Regions from separate parts of the Rhizobium sp. AG207R genome, predicted to be linked through region 2. Evidence: riboswitches for the same ligand, from Rfam matches in the RefSeq annotation. Region 2 holds a riboswitch; the other holds the start of a gene.
What was found. Region 2 has a riboswitch for S-adenosylmethionine ahead of JJQ51_RS07215 (O-succinylhomoserine sulfhydrylase). Riboswitches for the same ligand answer to the same signal wherever they lie in the genome.
Positions count from the first base shown of each region.

Region 1: linked by a shared signal. The riboswitch ahead of metA (homoserine O-acetyltransferase MetA) and the one ahead of JJQ51_RS07215 (O-succinylhomoserine sulfhydrylase) in region 2 are both predicted to bind S-adenosylmethionine.

Region 1 covers NZ_JAEPVT010000003.1:370,101-385,564, reverse strand. The annotation lists gene JJQ51_RS09330 (ABC-F family ATP-binding cassette domain-containing protein) at 1-920, shown strand, start outside; gene JJQ51_RS09325 (efflux RND transporter periplasmic adaptor subunit) at 1,236-2,417, shown strand; gene JJQ51_RS09320 (efflux RND transporter permease subunit) at 2,414-5,590, shown strand; gene JJQ51_RS09315 (SIS domain-containing protein) at 5,799-6,527, opposite strand; gene nagA (N-acetylglucosamine-6-phosphate deacetylase) at 6,549-7,706, opposite strand; gene JJQ51_RS09305 (SIS domain-containing protein) at 7,706-8,737, opposite strand; gene JJQ51_RS09300 (GntR family transcriptional regulator) at 8,734-9,507, opposite strand; gene JJQ51_RS09295 (aldose epimerase family protein) at 9,630-10,655, opposite strand; gene JJQ51_RS09290 (vWA domain-containing protein) at 11,001-12,194, opposite strand; gene metA (homoserine O-acetyltransferase MetA) at 12,198-13,124, opposite strand; SAM riboswitch at 13,172-13,249, opposite strand; gene JJQ51_RS09280 (NUDIX domain-containing protein) at 13,330-13,752, opposite strand; gene JJQ51_RS09275 (AAA family ATPase) at 13,752-14,594, opposite strand; gene JJQ51_RS09270 (ABC transporter ATP-binding protein/permease) at 14,758-15,464, shown strand, end outside.
Region 2 covers NZ_JAEPVT010000002.1:664,979-680,442, reverse strand. The annotation lists gene pstB (phosphate ABC transporter ATP-binding protein PstB) at 1-466, shown strand, start outside; gene phoU (phosphate signaling complex protein PhoU) at 517-1,230, shown strand; gene phoB (phosphate regulon transcriptional regulator PhoB) at 1,262-1,945, shown strand; gene JJQ51_RS07245 (GcrA family cell cycle regulator) at 2,035-2,562, opposite strand; gene JJQ51_RS07240 (aspartate aminotransferase family protein) at 2,987-4,186, shown strand; gene argF (ornithine carbamoyltransferase) at 4,260-5,177, shown strand; gene JJQ51_RS07230 (Hsp33 family molecular chaperone) at 5,226-6,215, shown strand; gene apaG (Co2+/Mg2+ efflux protein ApaG) at 6,235-6,627, opposite strand; gene JJQ51_RS07220 (DNA helicase) at 7,238-7,951, shown strand; gene JJQ51_RS07215 (O-succinylhomoserine sulfhydrylase) at 8,032-9,219, opposite strand; SAM riboswitch at 9,263-9,341, opposite strand; gene JJQ51_RS07210 (2'-deoxycytidine 5'-triphosphate deaminase) at 9,414-10,508, shown strand; tRNA gene JJQ51_RS07205 (tRNA-Gly) at 10,567-10,640, shown strand; gene JJQ51_RS07200 (LysR family transcriptional regulator) at 10,647-11,555, opposite strand; gene JJQ51_RS07195 (MFS transporter) at 11,655-12,881, shown strand; gene JJQ51_RS07190 (acyltransferase) at 12,994-13,569, shown strand; gene JJQ51_RS07185 (transporter substrate-binding domain-containing protein) at 13,772-14,581, shown strand; gene JJQ51_RS07180 (tellurite resistance TerB family protein) at 14,606-15,019, opposite strand; gene JJQ51_RS07175 (hypothetical protein) at 15,197-15,464, opposite strand, start outside.

The sequences.
Region 1 (15,464 bases), on a different contig from region 2:
GTGTGCATCGCGGCGATTGCATCGGTCTCGTCGGCCCGAACGGCGCGGGCAAGACGACGCTTCTGAAGATGCTGACGGGTCAGCTGGAGCCTGATAGCGGCACGGTGAAGCTCGGCACCAATCTGGAGATCGCGACGCTCGACCAGAAGCGCGAGGAGCTGAACCCGGAAGATACGCTCGCCAACTATCTGACCGATGGCCGCGGCGAGAACCTGCTCGTCAATGGCGAGCAGCGGCATGTGACCGGCTATATGAAGGAATTCCTCTTCCAGCCCGAACAGGCGCGCACGCCGATCAAGAACCTCTCCGGCGGCGAGCGCGCCCGGCTGATGCTGGCGCGCATCCTGTCGCGGCCCACCAATCTCCTGATCCTCGACGAACCGACGAACGATCTCGATATCGAGACGCTCGACCTGCTGCAGGAAATCGTGTCCGGCTTTGCCGGTACGGTCATCCTCGTCAGCCACGACCGTGACTTCCTCGACCGTACCGTGACCTCGACGATAGCGCCCGCCGATCCGGAAGAGCCCGATGGTCGCTGGATCGAATATGCCGGCGGCTATTCCGACATGCTTGCCCAGCGCAAGGGAGCGATCGAGGAACGCAGGCGGGCTGAAAAGGCGGCCGAAAAGCCGAAATCGGCCGAAGCTTCGGCGTCGGCTTCCGAGGCTTCGAAGGGCAAGGGCAAGCTTTCCTACAAGCAGAAATTCGCGCTCGAAAACCTGCCGAAGGAAATGGCCAAGGCTGAGGCCGAGATTGCCGCGCGCGAGAAGAAGATGGCCGATCCCAACCTCTTTTCCAAGGATGCCGCAACGTTCAACCGTCTTGCCGCGGAGATGGAAAAGCTGCGCGAAAGCCTGACCAGGATGGAAGAAGAATGGCTGGAGCTCGAAATGCTGCGCGAGGAGCTGGAGGGCTAAGGCCCTATCCGCTCATCCTATGCGCGTCTTTACTATGCAGAAAAAACAATCGGTTGCGCTCGGTCGCAGCCGGTTCATTCCCTGTTGTCGAATCCGATAAACCGTTTATACATTAACGCATGCTGCCGGACGACGGGCCGGTTGATACCCCCGGGCCGACGTGGCCCGTGGCGCATGTTGGGGAAGTCCGAAGCGGCCTGATTGGATTGCGCCTGATGGCGACAGGTTCTTCGTAGAAAGTTGCAGACAAATTTCGTGAGCGCTTACCGTGATGACGGCGCCTGATGCCGCATGCGGTTTTTCGAGGGGGCCTTCATGCCGATGCTGCCGCGTGCCGTGTTGTTCAGCTGTGTTCTTGCCGTTTTTTCGGGCGCCCAGGCGCTGGCGCAGGGTGCGCCGCCGGCTCCGCCCGTCACGGTTGCCAAGCCCATCGTCCGAGATGTTGTCGACAGCGACGAGTTCATTGGGCGCTTCCAGGCGGTCGATGAAGTTTCTGTGCGCTCGCGGGTCGGCGGCTATCTGCAGGAAGTGCATTTCAAGGATGGCGCCATGGTCAAGCAGGGCGACCTGCTTTTCGTCATCGACCAGCGGCCATTCGTGACCGCGCTGAACGAAGCGACGGCCTCGCTGGAAGTCGCGAAGTCGTCGCTGACGCTCGCCGATGCACAATTCAAGCGCGCGCAATCGCTGTCGACAACGGGCAGCCAGTCGGCGTCGACCCTCGACGACCGCCGCCGCGATCTCGTTTCCGCCGAAGCGAATGTGCGTGGCGCGCAGGCCGCTGTCGATCGCGCCAATCTCGACATGGATTTCACCAAGATCACCGCACCGCTCAGCGGCCGCATCGACCGCCGGCTGATTTCCGTCGGCAATCTCGTGCAGGCCGATCAGACCGTGCTGACGACCATCGTGTCACTCGACCCCATTGATTTCTATTTCGACGTCGACGAGCGCCGGCTGCTCTCCTATGCCGATGAGGCTCGTAAGAACGGCAGTGCCCTTCAGCAGGGCGGCGGCGGGCTGGATGTGACCGTGACCATCGCCGATTCCCGCCAGAAGCCGTTCAAAGGCAAGCTCGATTTCGCCGAAAACCGCGTCGACAACGAAACGGGCACGATCCGTGTCCGCGCCCGCTTCCCGAACCCTGATTTCATCCTGCAGCCCGGCCTGTTCGGACGCGTTCAGGTGCAAGGCTCGAACAGCTACAAGGCGATCCTGATCCCCGACGAAGCTATCGGCTCGGATCAGAATCAGCGCGTCGTCTATGTCGCCGATACCGCCGGCAATATCACGCCGAAGCCCGTGCGCCTCGGGCCGAAGCTCTATGGCTATCGCGTCATCCGCGATGGCATGACCGGCGACGAGACGATCGTCGTCAACGGGCTGATGCGGATCCGGCCCGGCGTCAAGGTGACACCGCAGCTGATCGAGCTGCCGCAGCAGGCGACGAACGACGAGCCGCCGGCCCAGGCCGATGCACAGGGGACCAGCCAATGAGGTTTTCCCACTTCTTCGTCGATCGGCCGATTTTCGCATCGGTCCTCTCCATCGTGCTGCTGATCGTCGGCGGCATCGCCTATTTCCAATTGCCGGTAGCGCAATATCCCGAGGTTGCGCCTCCCACTATCGTCATTCGCACCTCCTATCCCGGCGCCGACGCCCAGACTATCGCCGATACGGTGGCGACGCCGATCGAGCAGGAGGTCAACGGCGTCGAGGACATGCTCTACATGTCCTCCTATTCCAGTGCCGACGGCTCCATGTCGCTGACGGTCACCTTCAAGCTCGGCACCGATCTCGACAAGGCGCAGGTGCTGGTGCAGAACCGCGTCGCCATCGCCGAGCCGCGCCTGCCCGACGACGTCCGCCGCATCGGCATTACGACGGTCAAGAGTTCGCCCGACCTGATGATGGTCGTGCATCTCCTCTCGCCGAACAATCGCTACGACCAGCTCTACATTTCCAACTATGCCCGTACGCGCATCCGCGACATTCTCGTCCGTCTGGACGGTGTTGGCGACGTGCAGCTCTTCGGCGAGCGGCAATATTCGCTGCGCATCTGGCTCGATCCGGAAAAGCTCGCGGCCTACGGCATGACCGCCGGCGATATCGTGCAGGCGCTGCGCGATCAGAACGTGCAGGTGTCGGGCGGCGCGATCGGCGGGCCGCCGGTTTCGGGCACCAACGCCTTCCAATACACCGTCACGACCCAGGGGCGCTTTTCCGACGCACGGCAATTCCGCTACGTCATCGTCAAGGCAACCGGCAACGGTCGTCTCGTGCAGTTGCAGGATGTTGCGCGCATCGAGCTCGGCGCTCAGGATTATGTCACCAACAGCTATCTGAACGGCAGCCCGGCGGTGGCGCTCGGCGTCTTTGCCCGGCCCGGCACCAATGCGCTCGCCGCTGCCGCCGATATCCAGAAGACCATGGAGGACTTGTCGCAGGATTTTCCGCAGGGGCTGGAATACCGCATCATCTACAACCCGACGGAGTTCATCGCCGAGTCGATCCACGAGGTCTACAAGACGATCTTCGAAGCGGCGGTTCTCGTCGCCATCGTTGTGCTGGTTTTCCTGCAATCCTGGCGAACGGCGATCATTCCGATTATCGCAATCCCCGTTTCGCTGATCGGCACTTTCGCCTTCCTGCTCGCCTTCGGCTTCTCGCTGAACATGCTGACACTGTTCGGCCTGGTGCTCGCCATCGGTATCGTCGTCGACGATGCGATCGTGGTGGTGGAGAATGTCGAGCGCAACCTCGCACTCGGCATGACGCCGAAAGAGGCGTCACATGTGACGATGAACGAGGTCGGTACGGCCGTGCTCGCAATCTCGCTGGTGCTGATTGCGGTCTTCGTGCCGACCGCCTTCATTCCCGGCATTTCCGGGCAATTCTACCGGCAGTTCGCGGTGACGATCTCGGTCGCGACGGCGATTTCCTGCCTGAACTCGCTGACGCTCTCGCCGGCGATCGCCGCGATCGTCCTTCGTCCGCACAGTCACGAGAAATCCAACAATATCTTCGCGCGCTTCGGCCGTGCCCTGGGTGACGGGTTCAACCGGGGTTTCGAGCGAATGAGCCGCGGCTATTCCTGGATCGTCCGCCACCTCGTCACGACGTGGGCGGCTCTCGCCTGCGCGCTTCTCGTCTTTGCCGGTCTGTTGGCCGGCACATGGTATATGGGTCGAATCGTGCCGCAGGGCTTCGTTCCCACCATGGACCAGGGCTATGCCATCGTCGTCGTGCAGCTGCCTGATGGAGCCTCGCTGGCACGCACCAATGCCGTCATCCAGAAGGCGACCGATATCATCAACAAGACGCCCGGCATCGCCAATGCCGTCGCCTTTGCCGGCTTCAACGGTGCGACCTTCACCAATGCCTCGAATTCGGGTGTCATCTTCACGCCGTTCAAGCCATTTGAGGAGCGGTTGAAGAGCGGCGACACGGCCACCAAGATCATCGGCCAGCTCTTCGGCAGCCTGCAGGGCATCGAGGAGGCTTTCATCATCGCCATTCCGCCGCCGTCGATCCGTGGCATCGGCAATTCCGGCGGCTTCAAGATGCAGATCATGGACCGGGAAAATGCTGACATGCGCCGCATCCTGCCGCTCGCCTATCAGATGATGGGCGTTGCCGCGCAGAATAAGGGCGTCAGCGGCGTCTTCACCACCTTCTCCGCCAACAGCCCGCAATATTTCCTGGCGATCGACCGCGACAAGGCGCGGGCGCTCAACGTGCCGATCCCGAATATCTTCGAGACGCTGTCGATCAATCTCGGCACGTCCTATGTCAACGACTTCAATGCCTTCGGCCGCGTTTATCAGGTGCGCGCGCAGGCCGATCAGCAATATCGCATGGACCGTGAGGATATTCTGGCGCTGAAGGTGCGTTCGGCGACCGGAGCGCTCGTGCCGCTCGGCACGCTGGTCGATATCCGGGATACGACCGGGCCGACGCTGGTGCAGCGCTATAACATGTATGTCTCGGTCCCCCTTCAAGGTAATCCGGGGCCGGGCGTCTCTACCGGCTCGGCCCTCGATATCATGGAGGGGCTGGCGAAGAACCTCCTGCCTTCGGGCACGACCTTCGAATGGACGGAGCTTGCCTATCAGGAAAAGCATACCGGCAATACCGCGATCTATATCTTCGCCCTGTCGGTCATCTTCGTCTTCCTGGCGCTGTCGGCGCAATATGAAAGCTGGATCCTTCCGCTTGCGATCATTCTCATCGTGCCGCTGGCGGTTCTGGCGGCGCTGATCGGCGTGCATCTGAGGGGGATGGACAACAATATCCTCACGCAGATCGGGCTTATCGTGCTGATAGGCCTTGCGGCCAAGAACGCGATCCTGATCGTGGAGTTTGCCCGACAAGCGCAGGCTGAGGGAAAGAGCGCCGTCGAGGCGGCCATCGAGGCCAGCCACCTGCGTCTGCGCCCGATCTTGATGACGGCCTTCGCCTTTATCTTCGGCGTCGTGCCGCTGATGATTGCCACAGGCCCCGGCGCGGAAATGCGGCAATCGCTCGGTACGGCCGTCTTTTCGGGCATGCTCGGCGTGACGCTGTTCGGCCTGTTCCTGACGCCGGTTTTCTATGTCGTCCTGCGCCGGCGGCGCAAGCAGGCGGAAGCCGCGCAGGAGCCTTCGGCCACCGATGCCGCGGCACAATGATGCCTGACCAAGCGGCTGGGCGTTTCACGGGAAACGCTCAGCCGCCTTATCCCATTGTTTTTATGAGTTTCAGGCAGGAAGCTGCTGCGAGCTTTCGGGTGGGACCTGAGAGCGTTTCAGTTTTTCACGGAATCTCTGAGCCGTTCTATCTCTTTGGCTGTACGCAATCCCGGACGGAAGACCGCTGCGCACTTTTCCTAGAATTGCTTTAGAGATGCGGGTTGCGAGGCCGGTATTTCTTGACCAGCTGCTGGTTGGTTTCCTTGGCGCCCGGCATGTTGGCGCTGAGGTAGACGGGCGGATTGCCATCCTTGCAGAGTTCGGCAGCGACATCGGCGAAGATGGCGTTCAGGACCGTCGTACCGACGGCTGTCGAGGCCGGCCCGACCTTCAGCTCCGTGCCCGGCAGATCGATCATGGCATCGCCCGGCGGCAAGCCGTTGTCCAGCACGATATCGGCGATATCGGCCAATCTCCGGCGTCCATTGGCGATGGCGGCCGAATAGGCGAGCGATGTGATGGCGATGACCGTCGCGCCGATTTCGCGGCCATAATCGGCGGCCTCGATCGGCGCGGCGTTGACGCCCGAATTGGAGGCGATGACCAGCACGTCGCCCGGCTGCATGCCGTAGCGTTCGAAGACCGGGCGGATAAGCCCTTCGGTGCGCTCATAGACCGAGCTGATAACGGCGCCTTCATGCAGCATGGCAGAGCCCACGAGCACGGGAATGGTGAAGGCGAGGCCGCCGGCGCGATAATGCACCTCCTCGGCCAGCATGTGCGAGTGGCCGGTGCCGAAGACATAGACGCGGCGATCGGCGCGTGCGGCCGCGCAAATGGCGGCCGAAGCCCTCGACATCGGCTCGGCCAGCGTTTCACGCAAGGTTTCCAGCCGACCGATGAGGGCGGTGAAATAGCTGTCCGTGACTGCGGTCATGCCGAGCCTCCTTTTCAAATTTTAGGCCGAAGGCTGGCCGGAGATCCATGTTTCGGTGACTTCGATGGCGTCGTTGATGTGGACGAGATCGGCGCGGGTTCCCGGCGTCAGATAGCCGCGGTCGGTAAGCCGCAGGAAGCGGGCGGGATAGGACGTCGCCATGCGCAGGGCCTCAGCCAGCGGCAGCTCGAGAATATTGACGCCGTAGCGGATGGTGGAGGCCATATCGACATCGGAGCCCGCCAGCGTGCCGTCATCGAGCGTCAGCTTGGAGCAATAGCCGCCCTTGGTGCGATAGACCGTGCGGCCGTTCAGCGTAAAGCTCGGAAGATCGGTGCCGACGAGCGACATGGCATCCGTGACGAAGAACAGCCGGCCTTCGCCGCGCTTTGCACGCAGCGCGACGCGTAGTGCTATCGGATCGACATGATGGCCGTCGGCGATGATGCCGCACCAGGGGGCAGGGTGATCGATCGCCGCACCGACGAGACCGGGTGCGCGATGGCCCATCTGGCTCATGGCGTTGAAAAGATGGGTAACGCCGCGCGCACCGGCATCGAAACGCGCATCGGCGGCTTCCGCCGTGCAATCGCTATGGCCGATGCTGACGATGACGCCGCCTTCGGCGAGTGCCTGCACCTGCCGCTCGGTGACCTGCTCGGCCGCAATCGTCACCAGCAAGGTGCCGATCGCCTCACGGGCGCGGATGAAGGTCCGGACGTCGCTGTCTTCGACCGGGCGCATCAGCTCGGCAAGATGCGCGCCCTTGCGGGCCGGCGCCAGATGGGGGCCTTCCAGATGCAGTCCGGCGACGCCGCGATTGGCTTTCACCGCCTCGATCGCGCCTTCGATCGCCGCCGCGCTCGCGGCCGCGACATCGGTGATCAGCGTCGGCAGTAGCGATGTCGTACCGTAGGGGCGGTGTCCTGCGGCGATCATAAACATGGAGTCGGCCGAGGGCTCGTCATTCAACATGCGGCCGCCGCCACCATTGACCTGCGCGTCGATGAAGCCGGGAGCAAGCACACCGCCGTTCAACGCGATCGTTTCGGCATTGTCGGGCACATCATTGGCACCGGTAATGGCATGGATACGGCCATTACCGATCACCAATGCGCTATCCTCGTGAAACCGATCGCCATCGAAGATGCGGGCGCCGGTAAAGACCTTGTAGTCCATCACATGGTCTCCGTTACCTTGAGGAGATTAGCCGGCTTGTCCGGGTCGAAACCCTTGCGACGCGTCACCGACTCGATGAGACGATAGTAGCACAGCAGCGACACGAGCGGATCGAGCAGGCCGTTGCCCGTCGTCGGCATGCGCAGGTTTATGCCGGCAAGCGGTGCGGTCGAGAAGGAGACGGCTGTGGCGCCGAGCTTCTGCAGGCGTTCGAGCGCCTGAGCATTGTTGGCAAAGGCAGCATCGTCGGGCGAGAAGGCGACGATCGGGAAGCCCGGCTGCACGAGGCGCATCGGGCCGTGCATGAGTTCGGCCAGCGAGAAGGCTTCGGCATGAAGGCTGGCTGTTTCCTTGGCCTTTAGAGCTGCTTCCAGCGCGATAGCGAAGGCGGGGCCGCGCCCGCCGGTATAGAGCGAGGAGGCATTGAAAAGCACATCCTCGGCAGCCTTGCCGTCGATGCCCGAGGTGGCGGCAAGCGCTTCCGGCAGTTTCGCAAGGCCGTCGATCAGGGCCTTATCCTGCGAAATCGCTGCCGTCACGCCGGCAAGGGCGGCAACCGAGGCGATGAAGGATTTTGTCGCAGCGACGCTCTGTTCCTTGCCAGCATTGAGGCCGAGCACGACGTCGGCTTCCTTGGCGAGCGGGCTGTCGGTGACGTTGACCACGGCGATCGTGGTGGCGCCACCCTTCTTGGCAGCGGCTTGCAGGGCGATAATGTCAGGGCTGCCGCCGGACTGGGAGACGGTGAAGTGGATGCCGCCCTTCAGATGCAGTGGTGCGCCATAGACGGAGGCGATCGACGGGCCGACAGAAGCGACGGGGACGCCGCAGGAGATTTCGAAGAGATACTTGAAGAAGGTGGCGGCATGGTCCGAAGAGCCACGCGCGGCCGTCGTGATCAGCGATGGACGACCGGTCGAGAAGAGCTTCGCGATCTCGGCGAAAGCTGGCTTTTCCTTTTCAAGCAGCGTCGCAACCACCTCGGGCGATTGGCCGGCTTCCGTCAGCATCAGGGATTGGGTTTCGCTCATAGGTCATCTCCAATTCTCAATTCAGCAACAAAATCATAGGCATCGCCGCGATAATGCGAGCGGGTATATTCAACGACGCGCTGGTCGGCCAGGCGGGAGACGCGTTCGATCAGAAGCGCCGGCGCGCCGGCCTTCACGGTCAGGATCGAGGCGGAGGTCGGGTCGAGCGTCACAGCGGTCAGCCTTTGCTGGGCACGCACCGGCTTGAAACCCTTGGCAGCAAGGGCGTCATAGAGCGATCCTTCGGATATGGCATCTTCGCCCAGAAACTTGATGGGAACGACGGCGCGCTCGATAGCGAGTGGCTGGCCATCCGCCAGGCGCAGTCGGTCGAGCCGCAACACGGGCTCATCAAGGCTGAGGCCGAGCAGGAACGATTCCTCCGGCGCCGGTGCGCTGACGGTGCGTGACAGGATGCGCGCCGCCGGTTCGCGGCCGCGCGAGCGCATGTCGGCGGAGAAGGAGGAGAGGCGCCAGAGTGGTTGCTCGATGCGCTCGACATGCTGCGAGACGAAGGTGCCGCTGCCGTGGCGGGATTCGATGACGCCCGAGGCGAGGAGATCGCGATAGGCGGTACGCACCGTGACGCGGCCAATTTCCAACGCTCCGGCTAGGTCTCGCTCGCCCGGCAACGCCGTGCCCGGCTTCAGCAAACCTTCCTGGATGAGGCCGGTCAGCGCCTGCGCCAGGCGCTTGTAAAGCGGTCCGCTCGCGGTCTCGTCGCTCAAACCGCGATTGTTCAATTCGAGGATCAAACTGGTTCTATCCATGGTGTTTATATAGAACCTATTTAGAACCAATTCACAAGGTGAATCTGGTCGCATCGCAAAAAAGAATCGGCCGGGCGCTTTGGACGCCCGGCCGACTTTCAAATGAGCGGGCCATGCCCAACTCAGTTCTTGGTGAAGATATAATCCGTTTCCTGCCGCAATACCTCGCCCGGGCGGAGCACGGCATTGGGGAAGCCTTGGTGGTTGATGGCGTCGGGCCAAACCTGCGTTTCCAGGCAGAAACCGGCAAACGGGCCGATCTTGCGGCCGTCATGGCCGGGAACCGGCACGTCCAGCTTGAAACCGGTATAAAACTGCACGCCGGGCTCGGTGGTGCGCACCTCGAGCGAGACGCCGGAATTGACGCTGCGGGCAAGGACCACGGACCGCTTGGCGGTACGCTCGGTAGAGAGGCAGAAATTGTGGTCGTAAAGCGCCTGCTCGCTTCCTTCGAAGCGCTTCATCGGCGCCATCTCGCGGAAATCGAAGGCGGTGCCTTCGACGGAGCGGATCTCACCGGTCGGCACCTGTTTGTCGTCCGTTGGCGTATAGTGATCGGCGGCGATCATGATGTCGTGGCCGAGGGCATCGTCGCGGCCGTCGAGATTGAAATAGGCGTGCTGGCAGACATTGGCGAGCGTCGGCTGGTCGGTTGTGGATTCGTAGGTGACCGACAATTCGCCGTTGCCATGGACCCAATAGGTCGCCTGTATCGTGCAATTGCCGGGATAGCCGGCGCGGCCATCGGGATCGACGATCTTCAGGACGACGCGGTCGGTACTATGCTCGACGATGGTCCAGTTGCGCTTGGCGATATTGTCCTTGCCGCCGTGCAGGTGGGTGACGCCCTTTTCATTGAGCTCCAGCTGATACTGCTTACCATCAAGCGTGAAGCGACCGGCGCCGATGCGGTTGGCGCAGCGGCCGGGCGTGGCGCCGAAATAGGAGGAATGGAGGGGATAATCGGCAAAATTGTCGAAGCCGAGCAGGAGCGAGGGCTCGTGGCCATCAAGGCGAAGGTCCTGGATGACCGCGCCCCATGACATGATATGAGCCGTCAGGCCGCCACCGACGATCTTGACGCGATAAACGGTATCCCCATCGGCCGTCGTCCCAAAATGTTCCCGCTGCAAAGTGCTTTCCGTCATATCAGCTCATCCATTGCTTTTGAGTATGCGAGGTCAGACCCTGCCTCCATTCGCGCCGTTCCGCAACCAGTTCGATGGCGAAATTTAGGGGTAAGCAGAGGGGGATCAAGGCTCCGTCCGGCTTTCTTTCGAGACGCTACGCTGCGCCCGAAGTATGCAATGCCTATGACAGAGCGGGCGGTTTCTGTAACGGCCCCTCACCCTAACCCTCTCCCCGCTTGCGGGGAGAGGGGACGACAGAGGCAGACAGTTGCCTCTGGTTCTAGAGGATCCTTGTAGAGCCCCTCTCCCCGTCAAAACGGGGAGAGGGCCGGGGTGAGGGCTAAGCGCGGAGGAAGCCTGATGTTAGCGCGACAATTCCCTTGTCGCCTTCTCCAACCCGCCGAGCGTCAGGGGATACATGCGGTCGCTCATCAGCCGGCGGATCATCGAGATCGAGGTCGTATGGCCCCAATAGCTTTCCGGCACGGGATTGATCCAGACGCATTTGCGGAAATGACCGGTCATTCGCGCGAGCCAGGTCTCGCCGGCCTCCTTGTTCCAGTGCTCCACCGAGCCGCCTGGCTGAGTGATCTCATAGGGGCTCATGGATGCGTCGCCGACGAAGACGACGCGGTAGTCTGGACCGAAGGTGCGGATGAGATCCGTCGTCGCGGTGATATCGACGCGCCGGCGGCGATTGTCCTTCCACACGCCTTCGTAGAGGCAATTGTGGAAATAGAAATACTCCATGTGGCGGAACTCGGATCGCGCGGCGGAGAAGAGTTCCTCGACGACGCGGATATGGTCATCCATCGAGCCGCCGACATCGAAGAACATCAGAAGCTTCACCGCGTTGCGGCGTTCCGGCCGTGTCCGGACATCGAGATAGCCATGCTCCGCGGTGGAGCGGATCGTGCCGGAAAGATCAAGTTCCTCGGCTGCCCCCTCGCGAACCCAGCGGCGCAGGCGCTTCAGCGCTACCTTGATGTTGCGAGTGCCGAGCTCGACGCCGTCGTCGAGATTCCTGAAGTCGCGCCGATCCCAGACTTTTACCGCCCGGCGATGGCGCGAGGTTTCCTGGCCGATGCGCACGCCTTCCGGATTGTAGCCGTAGGCGCCGAAGGGCGAGGTGCCTGCCGTGCCGATCCATTTCGAGCCGCCCTGATGCCGGCCCTTCTGCTCGGCCAGCCGTTCGCGCAGCGTCTCCATCAGCTTGTCGAAGCCGCCGAGCGCCCCGATCTGCCGTCTTTCGTCTTCGGTCAGATGCCGCTCGGCAAGTTTGCGCAGCCATTCCTCGGGAATGGCGGTCCGCTCCATTGCTTCTCCATCGGCATTGCCGCCGATCGCCTCGACGCCGCGAAAGTAATCGGCGAAGACCTGATCGAAGCGATCGATGAAGCGTTCGTCCTTAATCAGCGTCGCGCGGGCCAAATAGTAGAAGGCCTCCACGTCGTAATCGGCAATCCCTTCTTCCATTCCCTCAAGCAGCGACAGGAATTCCCGGAGCGTCACCGGAACTTTCGCTTGCCTCAGCTTCAGGAAGAAGGGAATGAACAAGCCTCACGTCCTTTCCTGGCCAATCTCCTCCAGATCATACGGCGTGGTCTGGTAGATCTCATTGATCCAGTTGCCGAAGAACAGATGCGCATGGCTGCGCCACCGGTTCTGCGGAGGAATTTCCGGGTCGTTATGCGGGAAGTAGTTGTGCGGCATCTTGATCGGCACGCCCGCATTCACATCGCGGAAATACTCATCCGCCAGCGACGTGGAATCATACTCCACGTGATTGAACATGTAGAGCCGGTTGCAGGCTTGTTCGTGCACGAGACAGACGCCCATCTCGCTCGAGTCCATCAGTATTTCCAGGCCGGGCACTTTTTCGATGTCTGCCCGGCGCACTTCGGTCCAGCGGGACACCGGAATGGCGAAATCGTCGGAGAAGCCGTTGAGATAGACCGAAGAGGGCTTCAGGTTCTGGTGGCGATAGACGCCAAAAGCCTTCTCCGTAAGCGTATATTTCGGCACCTTGTGGAAATGGTAGATCGCCGCCATCGCCCCCCAGCAGACGTTCATCGTCGAATGGACGTTGGTGGTCGTCCAGTCTAAGATCTCCTGCATCTCGTTCCAGTAGGTGACGTCCTCATATTCCAGCAGCTCGATCGGTGCGCCGGTTATGATGAAGCCGTCGAACTTGCGGTGCTTCACTTCTTCCCACGTCTCGTAGAAAGCAAGCAGATGCTCCTGCGAGGTGTTCTTGGCCTTGTGGCCGCCAACGCGCACCAGCGAAAACTCCACCTGCAGCGGCGATGCGCCGACCAGGCGCGCCATCTGGATCTCGGTCTTGATCTTGTTCGGCATGAGGTTCAGAAGCCCGATTTGAAGGGGGCGGATATCCTGTCGGAACGCCACCGTTTCGGTCATCACCCGCACACCCTCGTTCTGGAGGGTTTCAAACGCGGGGAGCGTATCGGGAATCTTGATGGGCATCGTTTCACTCGCCAAATACAAAAAAACCGGCCGCGATAAGAATCGCTACCGGTCCGCACGCGGCCCTTTAGCGACTTATTTAACGTGGCTGCAAGCCGGCCGGCCAAATCACCACGAGGGAAATTTCATAAACCCGACATCTCCGCGGGTCAATGGGGCAAGCGTCGGGGAAAGTCTGGGGTTGAGCTTGGAGGCGCGATGTGGCCTACAGATATTCAAGGAGGGCTTCCATGCCGTAACCCAGGCGATGCCTGGCAGCTTCGATCGGTAGCCAGAAGAAGCGGAAGCCGATCGGGTCGCCACCGTCGAAAGGCGTCATTTCGTAGTGAAGCCAAGTGGCAGGCGCTCGTTCGGAGATATGGCAGCGGAAATAGTGCCGTTGGTGATGGTAATCGCGGCCGTTCTTTTCGAAATGGTAGTCGTGAACGCCCAGCGAATAGAGTTCGTGTGGCGCAAAACCGGTCTCCTCCTCGAATTCGCGCGCCGCGGCCGCTACGATGTCCTCACCGGATTCGACCGTGCCGCCAGGAACCTGGATCTGGACGGCGGGAAAATCTGGCTCACCGAAAACAAGCAGATGCCCATCCCGAACGGCATAGATTAAGACCTTGACGGCATCGGGTTGCATTATCTTCCCTGCCCTCGCGCCATGAAGGCCAGCCGTTCGAAGAGATGGACATCCTGCTCGTTCTTCAGCAGTGCGCCATGCAGCTTCGGCAACGCGTTCTTCGCATCGGCGCGTAGCGTTTCGGGATCGATATCGTCTGTAACAAGCAGGCGAATCCAGTCGAGCGCTTCGGAGGTCGAAGGCTTCTTCTTCAGGCCAGGCACGTCGCGGATTTCGAAGAATTGCGTCAGTGCCGCATGAACGAGCGCCTGCTTGATGCCGGGATAATGCACCTCGACGATGCGCTTCAGCGTCTCCATGTCGGGAAAGCGGATATAGTGAAAGAAACAGCGGCGCAGGAAGGCGTCCGGCAGTTCCTTCTCGTTGTTCGAGGTGATGATGACGATCGGGCGGATCGCGGCCCGAATGGTCTCCCCGGTCTCGTAGACATGGAATTCCATGCGGTCGAGTTCCTGCAGGAGATCGTTCGGAAATTCGATATCCGCCTTGTCGATCTCGTCGATCAGCAGCACGCACTTCTTCGGCGAGGTGAAGGCCTGCCAGAGCTTGCCTTGGCGGATATAATTCCTGACATCATGAACTCTGACGTCGCCGAGTTGGCTGTCGCGCAGGCGTGAAACCGCGTCATATTCGTAGAGACCCTGCTGGGCCTTCGTCGTCGATTTGACATTCCACTCGATCAGGTCGAGACCGAGCGCGGCCGCCACCTGGCGTGCAAGTTCGGTCTTGCCCGTACCGGGTTCGCCCTTTACGAGAAGCGGACGCTCCAACCTTATGGCGGCATTGACTGCGACCATCAGATCCTTGTCGGCGATATAGTCGGCGGTTCCCTGGAATTGCATCGGAAGGCTTTCTCAATCTTTCGAGCGCAAGCTAATTGCTGACCTTATTCGGTTCAAGACGCGAAACCGTGTATATAGGAATGTGATCCCACCGATCTATTGCAAGGGTGGACATGAGGGCGGGTCATGATTAACTGACGGGACGCGTCGCAGGGAAGTGCTGATGGCAGTTGAAAAGCAAGCCAAGCCGAATATCCAGGGAAATGAACAGGTCGGATACGATTTGAGCCTTTTCTTTCGGCTGAGGATGATGTTCTCCGCTTTCTGGAATTCGGCTGTTCGCATCAAGATCATTTCCCTGACCATCGCGCTTTTCGTGATCATTCTGGTCACGGCTTATGTCCAGGTGCTGCTCAACAGCTGGAATGCGCCCTTCTACGATTCGCTGGCAAGGCGCGATATTTCCGCTTTCTTCCATCAACTCGGCGTCTTCGGCATCATCGCCGGCTCGCTGCTGGTCCTCAATGTCGTTCAGGCCTGGCTCAACCAGATGACCGCGCTCTACATGCGTGAGGGGCTGGCGCGCGATCTGGTCGATCAATGGCTGCAGGCCAAGCGTGCGCTTCGTCTTGCCTCCTCCGGCCTGATCGGCGTCAATCCCGACCAGCGGTTGCATGAGGACGCCCGCAATCTTGCCGAAAGCTCGACGGGGCTTGCCATTGGACTGGTACAGGCGACGATCCTGCTTTTGAGCTTCATCGGCGTGCTCTGGGAGCTCTCCAGCGGCATGGTCTTTCACCTCCGGGGCATGAGCTTCTCCATTCCCGGCTACATGGTCTGGGCGGCAATCCTCTATGCCGGATCCGCCTCTTTCCTCAGCCAATTTGTTGGCCGGCGTCTGGTGAGATTGAATGCAGACCGCTATTCGAA
Region 2 (15,464 bases):
GAAGTCGATCTACGAGAATGTCGCCTACGGCCCGCGCATCCATGGCCTGCATCGCTCGAAGGCCGATCTCGAGCATATCGTCGAAACCAGTCTGCAGAAGGCCGGTCTCTGGGGTGAGGTGAAGGATCGGCTCCATGACGCCGGCACGAGCCTGTCGGGCGGCCAGCAGCAGCGCCTCTGCATCGCGCGCGCCGTTGCGGTCAGCCCGGAGGTGATCCTGATGGACGAGCCGTGCTCTGCGCTCGATCCGATCGCAACCGCCAAGGTCGAGGATCTCATCCACGAGCTTCGGGAGAATTTCACCATCGTCATCGTGACGCATTCCATGCAGCAGGCCGCTCGTGTCTCGCAGCGTACCGCAATGTTCCATCTCGGCCACCTGGTCGAGGAGAACGACACCGATAAGATGTTCACCAATCCCGACGATTTCCGCACGCAGGATTACATCATGGGCCGTTTTGGTTGATGATGGCAGGCGCGCGGCTCCTTTCACACAGTTCACTTGAGGATAGAAAAATGGTCTCCACTCACATTCTCTCTGCCTATGACGAAGACCTGAAGTTTCTGACGCGCCGCATTGCCGAAATGGGCGGCCTGGCCGAGCAGATGGTTAGCGACAGCGTACGCGCTCTCGTCAACAGCGACGCGGCCCTGGCCCAGAAGGTCATCTCCGACGACGTCGTTCTCGACCATGCCGAGCGCGAAGTTGGTGACAAGGCGATCGTCACCATCGCTCGTCGTCAGCCGATGGCAGCGGACCTGCGCGAAATCATGGGCTCGATCCGCATCGCCTCCGATCTGGAGCGCGTCGGTGATCTCGGCAAGAATACCGCAAAGCGCGTCATCGCCGTTCAGGGCACGGGCGTGCCGCGTCGTCTCGCTCGTGGCATCGAACACCTCTCCGAACTGGCACTGAGCCAGCTCAAGGAAGTTCTTGATGTTTACGCGACCCGCTCGCCCGATAAGGCCGTGTCGATCCGCGAACGCGACGAGGAAATCGACGCCATGTACACCTCGCTCTTCCGCGAGATGCTGACCTACATGATGGAAGATCCGCGCAACATCACCACCTGCACGCATCTTCTCTTCTGCGCCAAGAACATCGAGCGCATCGGCGACCATGCCACCAACATCGCCGAGACGATCTATTACATGGCGACCGGTGCTCAGCCGGAAGGCGAGCGCCCGAAGGACGATACCGCCAACACCGTCGGCGCAGTGACGGAATAATCTGGAAGCGAAGAAAGGAGACCATAGGCGCATGGTTCCGAGAGTTGCTGTTGTAGAAGACGAGGAAGCGCTTAGCGTTCTGCTGCGCTACAATCTTGAGGCCGAAGGCTTCGAGGTCGACACGATCCTCAGAGGTGATGAGGCCGAGCTGCGTCTCCAGGAGCGCATCCCCGATCTCCTGATCCTCGACTGGATGCTCCCCGGCGTGTCCGGCATCGAGCTCTGCCGCCGGCTGCGTATGCGGCCGGAGACGGAGCGCTTGCCGATCATCATGCTGACGGCTCGCGGCGAGGAAAGCGAGCGCGTGCGCGGACTTTCGACCGGCGCGGACGATTACGTCGTCAAGCCGTTCTCGACGCCGGAGCTGATGGCCCGCGTCAAGGCGATGCTGCGGCGCGCCCGCCCGGAGGTTCTCTCCACGGTGCTGCGTTGCGGCGATATCGAGCTGGACCGCGAAACCCATCGCGTCCACCGCAAGAGCCGCGAAGTCCGGCTGGGGCCGACAGAATTCCGCCTGCTGGAGTTCCTGATGTCCTCGCCAGGCCGCGTCTTCTCGCGTTCGCAGCTGCTCGATGGCGTATGGGGGCACGATATCTACGTCGATGAACGCACGGTCGACGTCCATGTCGGCCGTCTGCGCAAGGCGCTCAATTTCTCCAATATGCAGGATGTCATCCGCACCGTTCGCGGCGCGGGCTATTCCATGGAAGCCTGAGCGGCTCGCCGCTCGGGTGTTACTAAATAGCGGCGGAAATAGAAAAACGGGCCTCGAGGGGCCCGTTTCTCTTTGTCTTGCGGTAACTTTCAGCCGTTGTTGCGACGGCGGTCATGCACCGGCTGGTAGGCCATGCGCTGATGATAGGTGCAGTAGGGGGACGAATCCGGGCTGTCATTGCCGCAGAAGTGGAAGTCGTCCTTCAGCGGGTCCCCGACCGGCCATTTGCAGGTGCGTTCCGTCAGCTCCGTCAGGCCGAGGCGGCGGGAGATCGGAACGACGACGTTCGATGCCGGGCGATACTGAATTTCATTGACGGAATCTATCTCGATCTCTTCCTTCAGCATGGTTGCACCCTGCTGGCGGGCGACCACGGTGCGGGTAGCGACGCGCGAGCCGTAGGTCGTTGCGCGGGGAGCCGCGGCACTGCGCTTTGGCGTGCGCGTCGCGGTTGCCGTGCCGCCCGCCTTCGCTCGGCCAGGAAGGTTCAGGCGGTGCACCTTGCCGATAACGGCATTACGGCTCACGCCACCGAGCTGCGCAGCGATCTGGCTGGCGCTCAACCCTTCGGACCATAGCTTTTTCAGCTTCTCGACGCGTTCGTCTGTCCAATTCATGCCCTGTCTCCGCTGTCGCGTTTCCGATGGCAGAATCCCTCACCATTGCCTCGCATGGGAACGAGGCGCGAAACGCTCTAAAATTGTGGTGACTAGTTCCGCCGCATGCAGTCTAGCAATTGCTTTTTAACCTAGTGTGAGGCTGACTCCGTGACAAGAGTCGCGAGAATCTTGAGGAATCGATTTCGAGGTTTTCCCCAACTTGCTGCCTAGGCGTGGCATTTCTGCAATAGGCGCCGCCGAACCTATCTCTTTTGCCCGCAAGCGCTATCTCGCACCTGCTAAAACGCCAGTTTTGTTGACATCGCGATGCAAAACATCAATAGTGCCCGGGCCGCCGCAAGGCGGCATTTTTGATTTTTTCGGACCCGTTTCATCAAATCGAAGCGATCGGTCCTTAAAGTTGTGATCAGGAGATATGGCCATGGCCGAGACCACGCCGCTTTATGACACCTATATGCGCGCTCCGTTACGGTTCGAGCGAGGCGAGGGCGTCTGGCTGGTCACCGAAAATGGCGAGCGCTACCTCGATTTCGCAGCCGGCGTCGCGGTCAACTCGCTCGGTCACGCCCATCCTCATCTCGTCGCCGAATTGAAGGCCCAGGCCGACAAGGTCTGGCACCTGTCGAACCTCTACGAGGTGCCCGGTCAGGAGAAGCTGTCGAAGCGGCTGACGGAAGCGACCTTCGCCGACAAGGTATTCTTCACCAATTCGGGCGCCGAGGCGCTGGAATGCGCCATCAAGACGGCGCGGCGCTATCAATTCGCCAAGGGGCATCCCGAAAAGTTCCACATCATCACCTTCGAGGGCGCCTTCCACGGCCGCACCATCGCGACCATCGCCGCCGGCGGCCAGGAGAAGTATATCGAGGGCTTCGGACCCAAGGCACCGGGTTTCGATCAGGTACAATTCGGCGATCTCGATGCCGTGCGCGCCGCCATCACGGATGCGACGGCCGGAATCCTGATCGAGCCGGTTCAGGGCGAGGGCGGCATCCGTCCGGCCACCAACGAATTCCTGCGCGGGCTGCGTGAGATCTGCGACGAACATGGCCTGCTGCTGATCCTCGACGAAGTACAGTGTGGCGTCGGCCGCACTGGCAAGCTCTTCGCCTATGAATGGGCCGGCATCAAGCCTGATATCATGGCTGTCGCCAAGGGCATCGGCGGCGGTTTCCCGCTCGGTGCATGCCTTGCGACGGCAGAAGCCGCCTCAGGCATGAAGGCAGGCACCCACGGTTCCACCTATGGCGGCAATCCGCTCGCCATGGCGGTCGGAAATGCCGTTCTCGATATCGTGCTTGCCGAAGGCTTCCTGCAGCATGTGCGCGATGTCTCGCTGGTCTTCCGCCAGGGGCTCGCCTCGCTCAAGGATCGTTTTCCTGACATCATCGAGGACGTTCGCGGCGAAGGTCTGATGCTCGGCATCAAGGCGGCCATTCCGCAGGCAGAGCTGCTGCAGGCTATCCGTGCCGAGCATCTGCTCGGCGTGCCGGCCGGCGATAACGTCATCCGCCTTCTGCCGCCGCTGGTCGTCACCGCCGAAGAAGCACGCGAAGGTCTTGCCCGCCTGGAGCGTGCCGCCGAGCGTGCGCGCGCTGCCCGCACCAAGAAATCGGCTTGAGTTCAACGCCCGCTGACGGGGCGTTCCTGCCCCACGCGGGCGTTATTGTTTTTTCTGGAGCACAGGTAAGGACATGGCTTCTCCGAAACACTTTCTCGACCTCTCTGCCGTTCCGGCTGCCGATCTGCGCAACATCATCGATGACGCGATCGTGCGAAAGAGCGCGCAGAAGGCCGGCACTGCCGACAAGCCGCTCGCCGGCAAGATGCTGGCGATGATCTTCGAGAAGCCGTCCACCCGAACCCGCGTTTCGTTCGATGTCGGCATGCGACAGTTGGGCGGCGAGACGCTGTTCCTCTCCGGCACCGAAATGCAGCTTGGCCGCGCCGAAACGATCGGCGATACGGCCAAGGTGCTGTCGCGCTATGTCGATGCGATCATGATCCGCACGACCGATCATTCGCGCCTGCTGGAGCTAGCGGAACATGCGACCGTTCCGGTCATCAACGCGCTGACCGACGATACGCATCCCTGCCAGATCATGGCGGATATCATGACGTTCGAGGAGCATCGCGGCCCGATCAAGGGCAAGACGCTTGCCTGGACGGGCGACGGCAACAACGTGCTGCATTCGCTGATCGAGGGTGCGGCACGCTTCGGCTATCGCATGAATATGGCGGTACCCCTTGGTTCTGAGCCGAAGGATCACTATCTGAACTGGGCCCGCAACGAGGGCGCCGAAATCATGCTCTCGCATGATGCAGACCGTGCGGTCGCCGGCGCCGATTGCGTGGTAACCGATACCTGGGTTTCCATGAATCAGGAGCACCGGGCACGCGGTCACAACGTCTTCCAGCCCTATCAGGTCAACAAGGCTTTGATGGCACAGGCCGGCAAAGACGCTTTGTTCATGCATTGCCTGCCTGCTCATCGCGGGGAGGAGGTGACGGACGAGGTGATCGATGGCCCGCAATCCGTTGTCTTCGATGAGGCGGAAAACCGCCTTCATGCGCAAAAGTCGATTCTTGCTTGGTGCCTGGGCGCGATCTGAAGATATTAAACCGCGTCTCAAGGGCGCGGGCGCAGTAGGAGTAAAGCAATGGCCGAAAATGCCGCAACGCTGGGTCAGTTTGATTTCGCCGGTGACGATCATGTCGTTCCCTTCCAGGTGGAAGGTCTGGACGTGCGCGGCCGTGCCGTACAGCTCGGTCCGCTGCTGGACGCGATCCTTGCCCGGCATGACTATCCGACGCCGGTTGCACGCCTTCTGGCGGAGGCCATCGTCCTGACCGTCCTGCTTGGCACGTCGCTGAAATTCGAAGGCAAGTTTACCGTACAGACCAAGGGCGACGGTCCCGTCGACCTTCTGGTTGCCGATTTCACGACGCCGGAAAACGTTCGCGCCTATGCCCGTTTCGACGAAGAAGCACTGGAAAAGGCAGTCGCCGAAGGCCGGACCGAGCCGGAACAGCTGCTCGGCAAGGGCGTCCTCGCCTTCACCATCGATCAGGGCCGTTTCAGCCAGCCCTATCAGGGCATTGTCGCGCTTGATGGCGCCTCGCTCGAAGAGATTGCCGGCACCTATTTCCGTCAGTCGGAGCAGATCCCGACGCGCGTGCGTCTGGGGGCGGCAGAACTTTTCGACCGTGATGAGAACGGCAAGCCGCGTCACCGCTGGCGGGCCGGTGGCCTGATCGCGCAGTTCCTGCCCGAAGCGCCCGAGCGTATGCGTCAGCCGGACCTGCATGGCGGCGATGGCGATACCGGCGTGCGCGATCATGTCGAAGACGATGCCTGGGCGGAGGCACGCAGCCTGGTGGAAACCATCGATGCCGATGAGCTGACGGATCCGCAGGTTGGCACCGAGCGCCTTCTCTATCGCCTGTTCCACGAGCGTGGCGTACGCGTCTACGAGCCGAAGGCCGTCTATGACCGCTGTTCGTGCTCGCGCGACAAGCTGAAGGGCGTCTTGAAGGGCTTCACGGCCGAGGAGATCGAGGCCAGCCAGGAGAATGGCGAGATCGCCGTCACTTGTGAATTCTGCTCTACGACGTATCGCTTCGACGTGTCGGAGATAGAGGCGGCCTGACGGTGCCGATTTTGTCGGCTCAGTTCAGCGTGCGCAACAGGTTGGGCGTATCCAGAGAAAAGGCGGGGATCTTGACATGGAATTGCTCTCCGTCGTCCGTTTCCATCTGGTAATGGCCGAACATCATGCCTGACGGCGTATCCAGCGGGCAGCCCGATGAATATTCATAGGTATCGCCGGGTTTCAGATGCGGCTGCTCGCCGACGACGCCCGGCCCCGTCACCTCATCCACCATGCCATTCATGTCGGTGATGTGCCAGTAGCGTGTCACCAGCTTCACGGCCTTCTTCGAATGGTTGGATATGACGATGCGGTATCCCCAGACATAGCGATCGTCGTCCGGATCGGATTGCTCCTCCAGATAAAAAGGTTCGACGACAACCTCGATGTCGCGTGTTAGGGCGCGATACATGCCTGATACCTTGCCACTGCCCTGAAGCGCCGAGCGCTTCTCCAAGCCTCACTGCCGCTTCAGCATTTCCACATTCGCGGCATATTATCCGCATTCCACCACCCCCGCCAAGAGCGGGATATCTAGCGGTATCCTATAACCAGCCCGCTCCGTCAAGGAACGGCGTGATGAAAACTTGCGTGAACGGGTAGAGCCTTCCCGGCATTTAGCTATTACAGCTAATAACGAAGGTTAACGAGACGTCGAAAGAAGTATCTCAAATCGTCTGTCATTTGGTATTCTCTGACATGAAGCCTCTCTCTCCACTTTTGGTGAGAAGAAACGCTTGCCGCAGCCAAAGGTGCACTTGTAGGTTGCCCGTCATATCTGCAGCCCGCCGATCAAAATCTCCAGCTCATATAATTCCTCATTTCATCTTATGTTCCCTGGGGGTGTGACCGCAATTTTCATCGGAAGGCATTTCGGCTATCATCTGATTCTGGCATGGCCCGTGCCTCCCCCCTCCATTCGGGAAAGTATATTTCATGCGGGGCCGTCGATATCAAAACCGACTGTTTGAGCGCCTGGCATAAGGAGGGGTTGCGGTCATTGCTCGCAATAGGAGGTTTAGATGAGGCTTTCTGCCCCTGTTTATCATTTAAAGCGCAAGGCTAGGCTCCTGTCTCGCCAGCAGAAAATCCCCTTGCACGCCGCGCTGGATCGCGTCGCGGCTGGCGAAGGCTTTGCGGGCTGGAGCTTGCTCGCAAGCAAAACGAGCTCAGCTGTGCCCATCGGTGAGCTATATTCGCGTCTGAGCCCGGGCGATCTGGTGCTGATCGGCGCGCGGCGCGGTCACGGCAAGACCCTAATGAGCTTGCGGCTCGCCGTCGAAGCCATGAAGGCTGGCAATCGCGGTGTCTTCTTCACGCTGGAGGACACGGAAAAGGTCGTCCTGGACCGTTTTCCTGTCATCGGTGCCGATTATGCGGAATTTGCCGATCTGTTTGAATTCGACAATTCAGATGCCATCAGCGCCGATTATATCGTCGAGAGGCTGGCCGGTGCGCCGCGTGGCACGTTGGCGGTCGTCGATTTTCTGCAGCTGCTCGATCAGAAACGGGAAAAACCGGAGCTGATGATCCAGGTCCGGGCGCTGAAGGCGTTTGCGCGCGCCAGAGGCGTGATCGTCGTCTTTGTCTCGCAGATCGACCGTTCCTATGATCCGGCGCTGAAACCAGTGCCCGATCTCTCGGATGTTCGCCTGCCGAATCCGCTGGACCTCAAATTGTTCGACAAGACGGTCTTCCTGAACAACGGTCAGGTTGAATTCAAGGCCGCTAACTGACGAGCTACCCTATCTCTCGCGAGATTGCCCGATGAGGGCAGGTCGAGCCGCCCGGAAAAATCCGGGCGGCTCGATTGATATCAGGCGGAAACCTGCTCGAGCGCGCGGGCGAAGTCCTCGACCAGATCCGCGCTGTCTTCGATGCCGGCGGAGAAGCGCACGGTGCCCGGCGAAATGCCGAGCTCGGCGCGGGCTTCGTCGGTGAGGTTCTTGTGCGTCGTGGTGGCAGGATGCGTGATCAGGCTCTTCGAGTCGCCGAGATTGTTGGAGATCTTCACGATCTCCAGCGCATTCTGCAGCTTGAAGGCCGCTTCCTTGCCGCCCTTGAGCTCGAAGGCGACCAGCGTAGAGCCGCCGCTCATCTGCTTGGCGATGATATCGGCCTGCGGATGGTCCCTGCGGCCGGGATAGATCACGCGGGCGACCTTGTTGGTCTGCTCGGCGAGGAAATCGGCAACCTTGGAGGCGTTCGCCGTCTGCTGCGCAACGCGCAGCGGCAGCGTCTCAATGCCTTTCAGCAGCGTCCAGGCGGTAAAGGGAGACATGGCCGGGCCGGTGTGGCGGAAATAGTCCTGCAGGTTCTCGTCGATCCACTGCTTGTCGGAAAGGATGACGCCACCAAGCGAACGACCTTGGCCGTCGATATGTTTGGTGGCGGAGTAGACGACGATATGGGCGCCGAGTTCCAAAGGCTTTTGGAAGAGCGGCGTGGCGAAGACGTTGTCGACCACGACCTTTGCGCCGATCTGGTTGGCGAGCTTGGCGACGGCGGCAATATCGACCACTTCCAGCGTCGGGTTGGTCGGGCTTTCGAGGAAGAAAACCTTGGTGTTCGGGCGGATGGCTTTTTCCCAGTTCTCGGTAAAGCGGCCGTCGACCAGCGTGCATTCGATGCCGTATTTCGGAGCCAGCGTCTCGACCACCCAGCGGCAGGAGCCGAAGAGGGCGCGGGCAGCGACGATATGATCGCCGGCCTTCAGCTGGCAAAGGATGGCTGCGGAGACAGCGGCCATGCCGGACGCGGTGGCGCGGGCGTCTTCAGCGCCTTCCAGCGCGCACATGCGCTTTTCGAACATATCGTTGGTGGGGCTGCCGTAGCGGGCGTAGATAAAGCCGTCCGTCTCGCCCTTGAAACGGGCTTCCGCCGCTTCCGACGTGTCGTAGACGAAGCCCTGGGTCAGATAGATTGCTTCGGAGGTCTCGCCGAATTGCGAACGGAGCGTTCCGTTGTGTACGAGCTGGGTTGCGGGGCGCCAAGTCTTGCTCATGCCATCACCACTTTCAAAACAAAAAAACCGGTCGCGAAAGCAGACCGGTTCAACCCCGGTCTTTTTAGCCATTTGTTTAACGTGGCTGCAAGCCGACCGGCCAAATCACCACGGGATAAGTTGCAATACTGCCGTTGACGGCTTGCGTCAATTCCCCGAGTTTGGTTTTGTCTGCGACAAATTATGAGAGAAGCATGATGGCTCGCAATACTGGAATTTTGGCCGATCGCGCCATCGCAGCGCTGTTTGAAACGGGGCGGCTGACGAGCGAGAGAGAACTGGACGTCGATCAGATCCAGCCGGCAAGCCTTGACCTGCGGCTCGGCTCGCATGCCTTCCGCGTCCGCGCCAGCTTCATGCCCGGTCCATCACATCTCGTCGCCGACAAGCTCGACCGGCTGAAACTGCATGTGGTCGATCTCTCCGAAGGCGCTGTGCTGGAAACGGGCTGCGTCTATATTGTGCCGCTGATGGAGCGGCTGGATCTACCCGAGGATATGTCGGCCTCCGCCAATCCGAAGAGCTCGACCGGCCGTCTCGACATCTTCACCCGCGTCATCACCGACCGGGCGCAGGAGTTCGACAAGATCCCGGCCGGCTATTCCGGCCCGCTCTATCTCGAAATCAGCCCGCGCACCTTCCCGATCGTCGTTCGCCGCGGTTCGCGCCTGTCGCAGATCCGCTTCCGCGTCGGCCAGGCCCTGCTCACCGAGCCGGAACTGCTGGCGCTACACGAGAGCGAGACGCTGGTCGCCAGCAAGAAGCCGAATATCACCGGCGGCGGCATCGCGCTCTCGATCGATCTTGCCGGCGACAAGGAAGGCCTGATCGGCTATCGCGGCAAGCACCATACCGCCGTCGTCGACGTCGACAAAAAGGCCCAGCACGATATTTTCGATTTCTGGGAACCGCTCTATAGCCGCGGCCGCACCGAGCTGATCCTCGATCCCGATGAATTCTACATCCTCGTCTCGCGCGAGGCTGTGCATGTGCCGCCGCATTTCGCCGCCGAGATGACGCCGTTCGATCCGCTGGTCGGCGAATTCCGCGTCCACTATGCCGGCTTCTTCGATCCCGGCTTCGGCCATGCCCCGGCCGGCGGCCGCGGCAGCCGCGCCGTGCTTGAAGTGCGCAGCCACGAAGTGCCCTTCATCCTCGAGGATGGCCAGATCGTCGGTCGCCTGATCTATGAACACATGCTGGAACAGCCAAGCAGCCTCTACGGCTCCGGCCTCGGCTCGAACTACCAGGCACAGGGTCTGAAGCTCTCCAAGCACTTCCGGCTTTGATCGATTGCCGACCGGCCTTGACAGAGGCCGGTAACTGTTGGACATCTCACGGTGTCAGGCGGGTGTAGCTCAATGGTAGAGCAGCAGCTTCCCAAGCTGAATACGAGGGTTCGATTCCCTTCACCCGCTCCATAATCTTCACGCGAGAAGCGGTCTCTTCGTTTTCAGCGTTTCCTTCAGCGCTTCCCCAAAAATTGCGATCGGACGGGCAAGCCGCCCCGCCGGCGGCCGATGCACCAGCCAGTTGACGACTTTCGGGCTGAAATCCGGGGCTTCGACGATTTCGACCAAATCGCGCCAGCGGCTGTCTGCTAGTGCGGCCGGCGTCAAGACGCCGATGCCGAGACCGCGCGCGACCAGCGACATTCTGAGATCGGCGCTCATGGCCTCGACGCCGACGTCGAAGGGCAGGCGTTCGGCTTCGAAGCGATGCTGAATGAAGGCGCGAAAGCCGCAGCCGCTCTGGTTCATGATCCAGGGGAAGCGGGAGAGATCTTCCAATCTCGGTTCCTTGGGGACGCCCAGCGACGGTGCCGCGACGAGAATGACGGCATGGACTCCGAGCATCTCGCCGACGACATTATCCGGCGGCTGCAGCCCTTCCGCCAGGCAGACGGTTGCCGCATCGAGCTGACTGTGAGCGACCTGTTCGATCAGTTGCGGCGACCAGCCGGTAACGATGCGCAGCGTCAATTGCGGAAACTGGCCGCGCAATTCGTCGAGCGGGGCCGATAAGGCCGCTTCGGAGAGATAGGGCATGATCCCGAGGCGGAATTCGCCGCCGATCGTGCCGCCGGGCGAAACGCCGGCCTTGAGATCGTCGAGCGAGCGCAGCACCCGACGGCCATGCTCATAGGCCTCGCGTCCTGCCGCCGTCGGCCGCAAGGGCTTGGACTGCCGGTCGAGGAGAGCGATGCCGAGACTGTCTTCCAGGTTCTGTATGCGCCGGGTGATGCCTGGCTGGGTCAGATTGATGCGTGCGGAGGCGGCAACGATCGAACCTGTTTCCACCACTGCGACGAAAGCTTCCAGGTCATGAATGTTCATGCTGAGCTCGCATAATCATTATTAGTTCATTTCAATTGCCGCATTATGCAACGAAGCGATAAAGATGGCTATCTTTATTATCAGAAATTTGGAGAGATCATGTCGCAGGTCCCGGAATGCATCACGAGCGAGTCGGAGGAAGAGGTTTCCGCAGCAACGGCCGCTCCCTCGACATTGTTGTTCGCCATCGCGACCGGCGTCATCATCATCAATCTTTTCGCGCCTCAGACACTGGTCGGCATCATCGGTCCGTCGCTCGGCTTTTCCGAAAGCGGTGCCGGCCTGGTGGCCATGGCCTCGCTGCTTGGCTACGCCGCCGGCCTGTTCTTTCTGGTGCCGCTGGCGGACCTTATGGAGAACCGGCAGCTGGTGCTGCGCATGCTCCTTTCGGCTCTGGTCATGGCCGTTGCCGCCGCCTTCGCGCCGACCGGCTGGAGCCTGTTGATCTTCCTCTTCCTTCTGGGAGCGGCCTGCTCCGCCATCCAGATCCTCGTGCCGATCGCGGCAGCGATGGCGCCGCCCGAACATCGCGGCCGGGTGATCGGCAATGTCATGAGCGGCGTCATGGTCGGCATTCTTGTCTCACGCCCTTTGGCGAGCCTGATTGCCGACTTTTGGGGCTGGAGAAGTTTCTATGCCCTGAGCGCCGCAACGCTTGCGCTCCTCGCCGCTGTGCTTGCCCTGCGCCTGCCCGAGCGGCGCCCTCTGATCAGCACGAACTACGGGGCCTTGATCGGTTCGCTCTTCAAGCTTTTGCAGGAGGAACCGGTGCTGCGGCTGCGCGCCTTCACGGCGGCCTTGATGATGGCGAGCTTCAGCCTGTTCTGGACTTCCGTCGCACTGCGTCTGGCGCAGCCGCCGTTCTCGCTCGGCCAATCCGGCATCGCGCTGTTTGCCCTTGTGGGCGCCGGTGGTGCCGCGGCGACCTCCGTCTTCGGCCGTATGGGCGACAGGGGATGGACGCGGACGGCGACATTGGCCTCGCATCTGATCGTGCTTGCCGCGATGGCGCTGGCCGCCTGGGTGGGTGGAATACGCTCGGGCAGCTCCGTGGCCCAGTTGATCCTTCTGGGCATGAGCGCCGTCTTGCTCGATGTCGGCGTCACCGGCGATCAGACCTTGGGTCGCCGTGCCGTCAATCTCCTGAAGCCGGAGGCGCGCGGGCGGATCAATGGTCTGTTCGTCGGCATCTTCTTCCTCGGCGGGGCTCTCGGATCGGCGCTCGCCGGCACGGCATGGGATTTCGGCGGCTGGGCTGCGGTATGCGCAGGGGCGGCGGGCTTTGGCGTGATTGCATTGATCACGGGCCTTGCTGCGCGCACCTGAGCAATGCAAGGACAACACTTGTGACTGCGCTGCCGCATCGCCATCTGTGACGCATTCAGGTGGCCGCCAGACAAGCATGCAAAAACAGGCGCCCCTTGTCAGGAGCGTCGGAATGCGTGGAATAGCATGGTTTTACAGGCTGAGGGCGCTCTTTCGGAGTGGTGCGCTGAAGATCGCCCGCAGCACGAAAGTACCTCTCAGCACCAGGATCATCTGGCGGCGCGGCGACGTTCGCATCGGGGAAAGAGTGCATTTCCGCAAGGGAGTCGTCATCGATGCACAGGAAGGCAGCATCGAGATCGGTAATCACGTCTCCTTCAACGATTACAGCATTCTGCTGGGCCGCGGCGGGATCGTCATAGGCAATGATGTACGCATCGCTGCGCATGCGATGATCGTTTCCTTCGATCACAATTTCGATGATATTTCCCGCCCAATTCGTCTTCAGGGCGTGACGAAGAAGCCGATCGTCATCGAAGACGATGTCTGGATCGGAGCGGGCGCCAAGATCCTCGGTGGCTCCCATATTTCCAAAGGATGCGTCATCGGTGCGAATGCCGTCGTCAAGGGTAGGACCGAGCCTTACGGCATCTATGTCGGTACCCCGGCAAGGCTGTTGAAGCGGCGCGGGGAGGCGGGCGGCACCCGATCGGCAAAGATTGAACGGCTCGTTCTGCCGAAAAAGTAAAAGGCTCGAACGCCGCTCATCCCGGAGCCGCTTCGACCATCAGTAGGCCGCGATATTCCCCCTGCGGCATGACTCTGCTACATCGGATTCGTGAAACCAGAAATGTGCATCCACGACCGGAGGCCGGATCCAGACCATGCGTGTTTGCCTTTCCTCGATCATGTCGGCCGCCCGGCATCTTGCGCTTACGGCCTTGATCGCCATGTCCTGCACCCTGCCGCTTGCCGCTCAGGAGACGAAGCCGCCGAGCCTGCCGATCCTGTTCGATGCGCGTGAGCGCCTGCCGAAGCCGGATCTGTCTTCGCTGGTCAGACTGCGCTTCCTGACGTCGATCGACTTTCCGCCCTTCAATTTCCTCGATCAGAACGGCAAGCTCACCGGCTTCCATGTCGAGCTGGCGCGCAAGATCTGCGACGAGCTGGCAATAGCGGACAAGTGCCAGATCCAGGCCTTGCCCTTTGGCGAATTGCAGGGCGCACTTGCCGCTTCGCAAGGCGATGCCGTCATCGCCGGCGTTGCGGTCACACCCGAACTGCGCAAGACCTTCGCCTTTTCACGGCCGTTCCTGATGTTGCCTGCCCGTTTCGTGCGCAATCTCAAGGCATTGATCGGCGGCACGACAGCTGCCTCGCTCTCGGGACATCCTGTTGGCGTCGTCAAGGGCACAGTGCATGAGGCAATGCTGACGGCCTTCTTCCCGGCGATCAAGCCGGTGCCCTTCGATGACAAGGATGGGCTTCTGGCCGCCGTCAAGGACGGCAAGGTCGATGCAGCATTTGCCGATGGCCTGCAGCTTTCCTTCTGGGTCTCGTCGCCGGCGGCGGAAAAATGCTGCGCTCTTTTTGACGGTCCTTACCTGTCACAGCAATTTCTCGGCGAAGGCATGACCATCATGCTGCGTCAGCAGGATGCCGATCTGACGGCCGCGATCAACCACGCGCTTGCCACCCTGTCTCGCGACGGCAGGCTGCAGGAAATTTATCTGCGCTATTTTCCCTATGGGCTTTACTGATTAGCGCGATTTCAGGAAAAGCCTCTAGGCCTTGCGATAGCGGGCGATTGCGCTGCGTTCGATGGCGGCACAAGTCAGCTTGTCGAGGCCGAGACGGTCGCGGAGCAGGCTGAGCAGGCGCAATTCCTCGGCCTTGACCGACAGGTCGGCCGAAGCGACTTCGACGGCAAGGGCGTAGGCTGTGTCATAAAGACGGGCGGGAAGCGTATCGCGCACGGTTTCGAGCACGATGTCCAATCCCTCATTGTTCGAAAGAAGCTTGGCGCAATCGCGAGAGACGGAAATCAGCTTCTCGTCGTCGAACCCCTTGAAGACCGGCAGGGCGTGAATGAGCTCCCCGATGCGGCTGAGCTCCCGGTCGTTCATCGTGCGATCGACGGCCGAGGCCAGTACCATGACGTAGATCAGGGCCTCGTGAGCAGAAAGCGGCTTGTTCATGACAGGCGAAGTCCTTTGAATTTGGCAAGCTGAAAAGTCGCGCGTCTATGGCAAAAGTTACTGCATAATTCCTTGAATCGGAATCGATTTAAGGAATTATGCGGCGGATTGGAAGTGCCGTAGCGGCCTTTGCGCGCGATATATGACGCGCGGCGCTGTGGTGGCTGAAGCAAGACGTCAGATCGGATTGAGCGGATCTTCCTTGGGCAAGGCCGGCCCGAGCGTCGATTTTCCATTCTTGCGCGGATCGTCGCCATACATGCCGCGCTTCTTCTGCTTGGCCTCGTCGACGAGCGATGCAAGCGGCGAACCTGGCTCCGGATCGGCCCAGCCAAAGCGCACCAGCCAGGCGCTGAGATCGACGCGGACATAGCGGCAGGCGCCCTTGACGGTGCCTTTCCAGTTGGCATCGGGCACATCGCAATCGATCGATCGGCCACGCAGA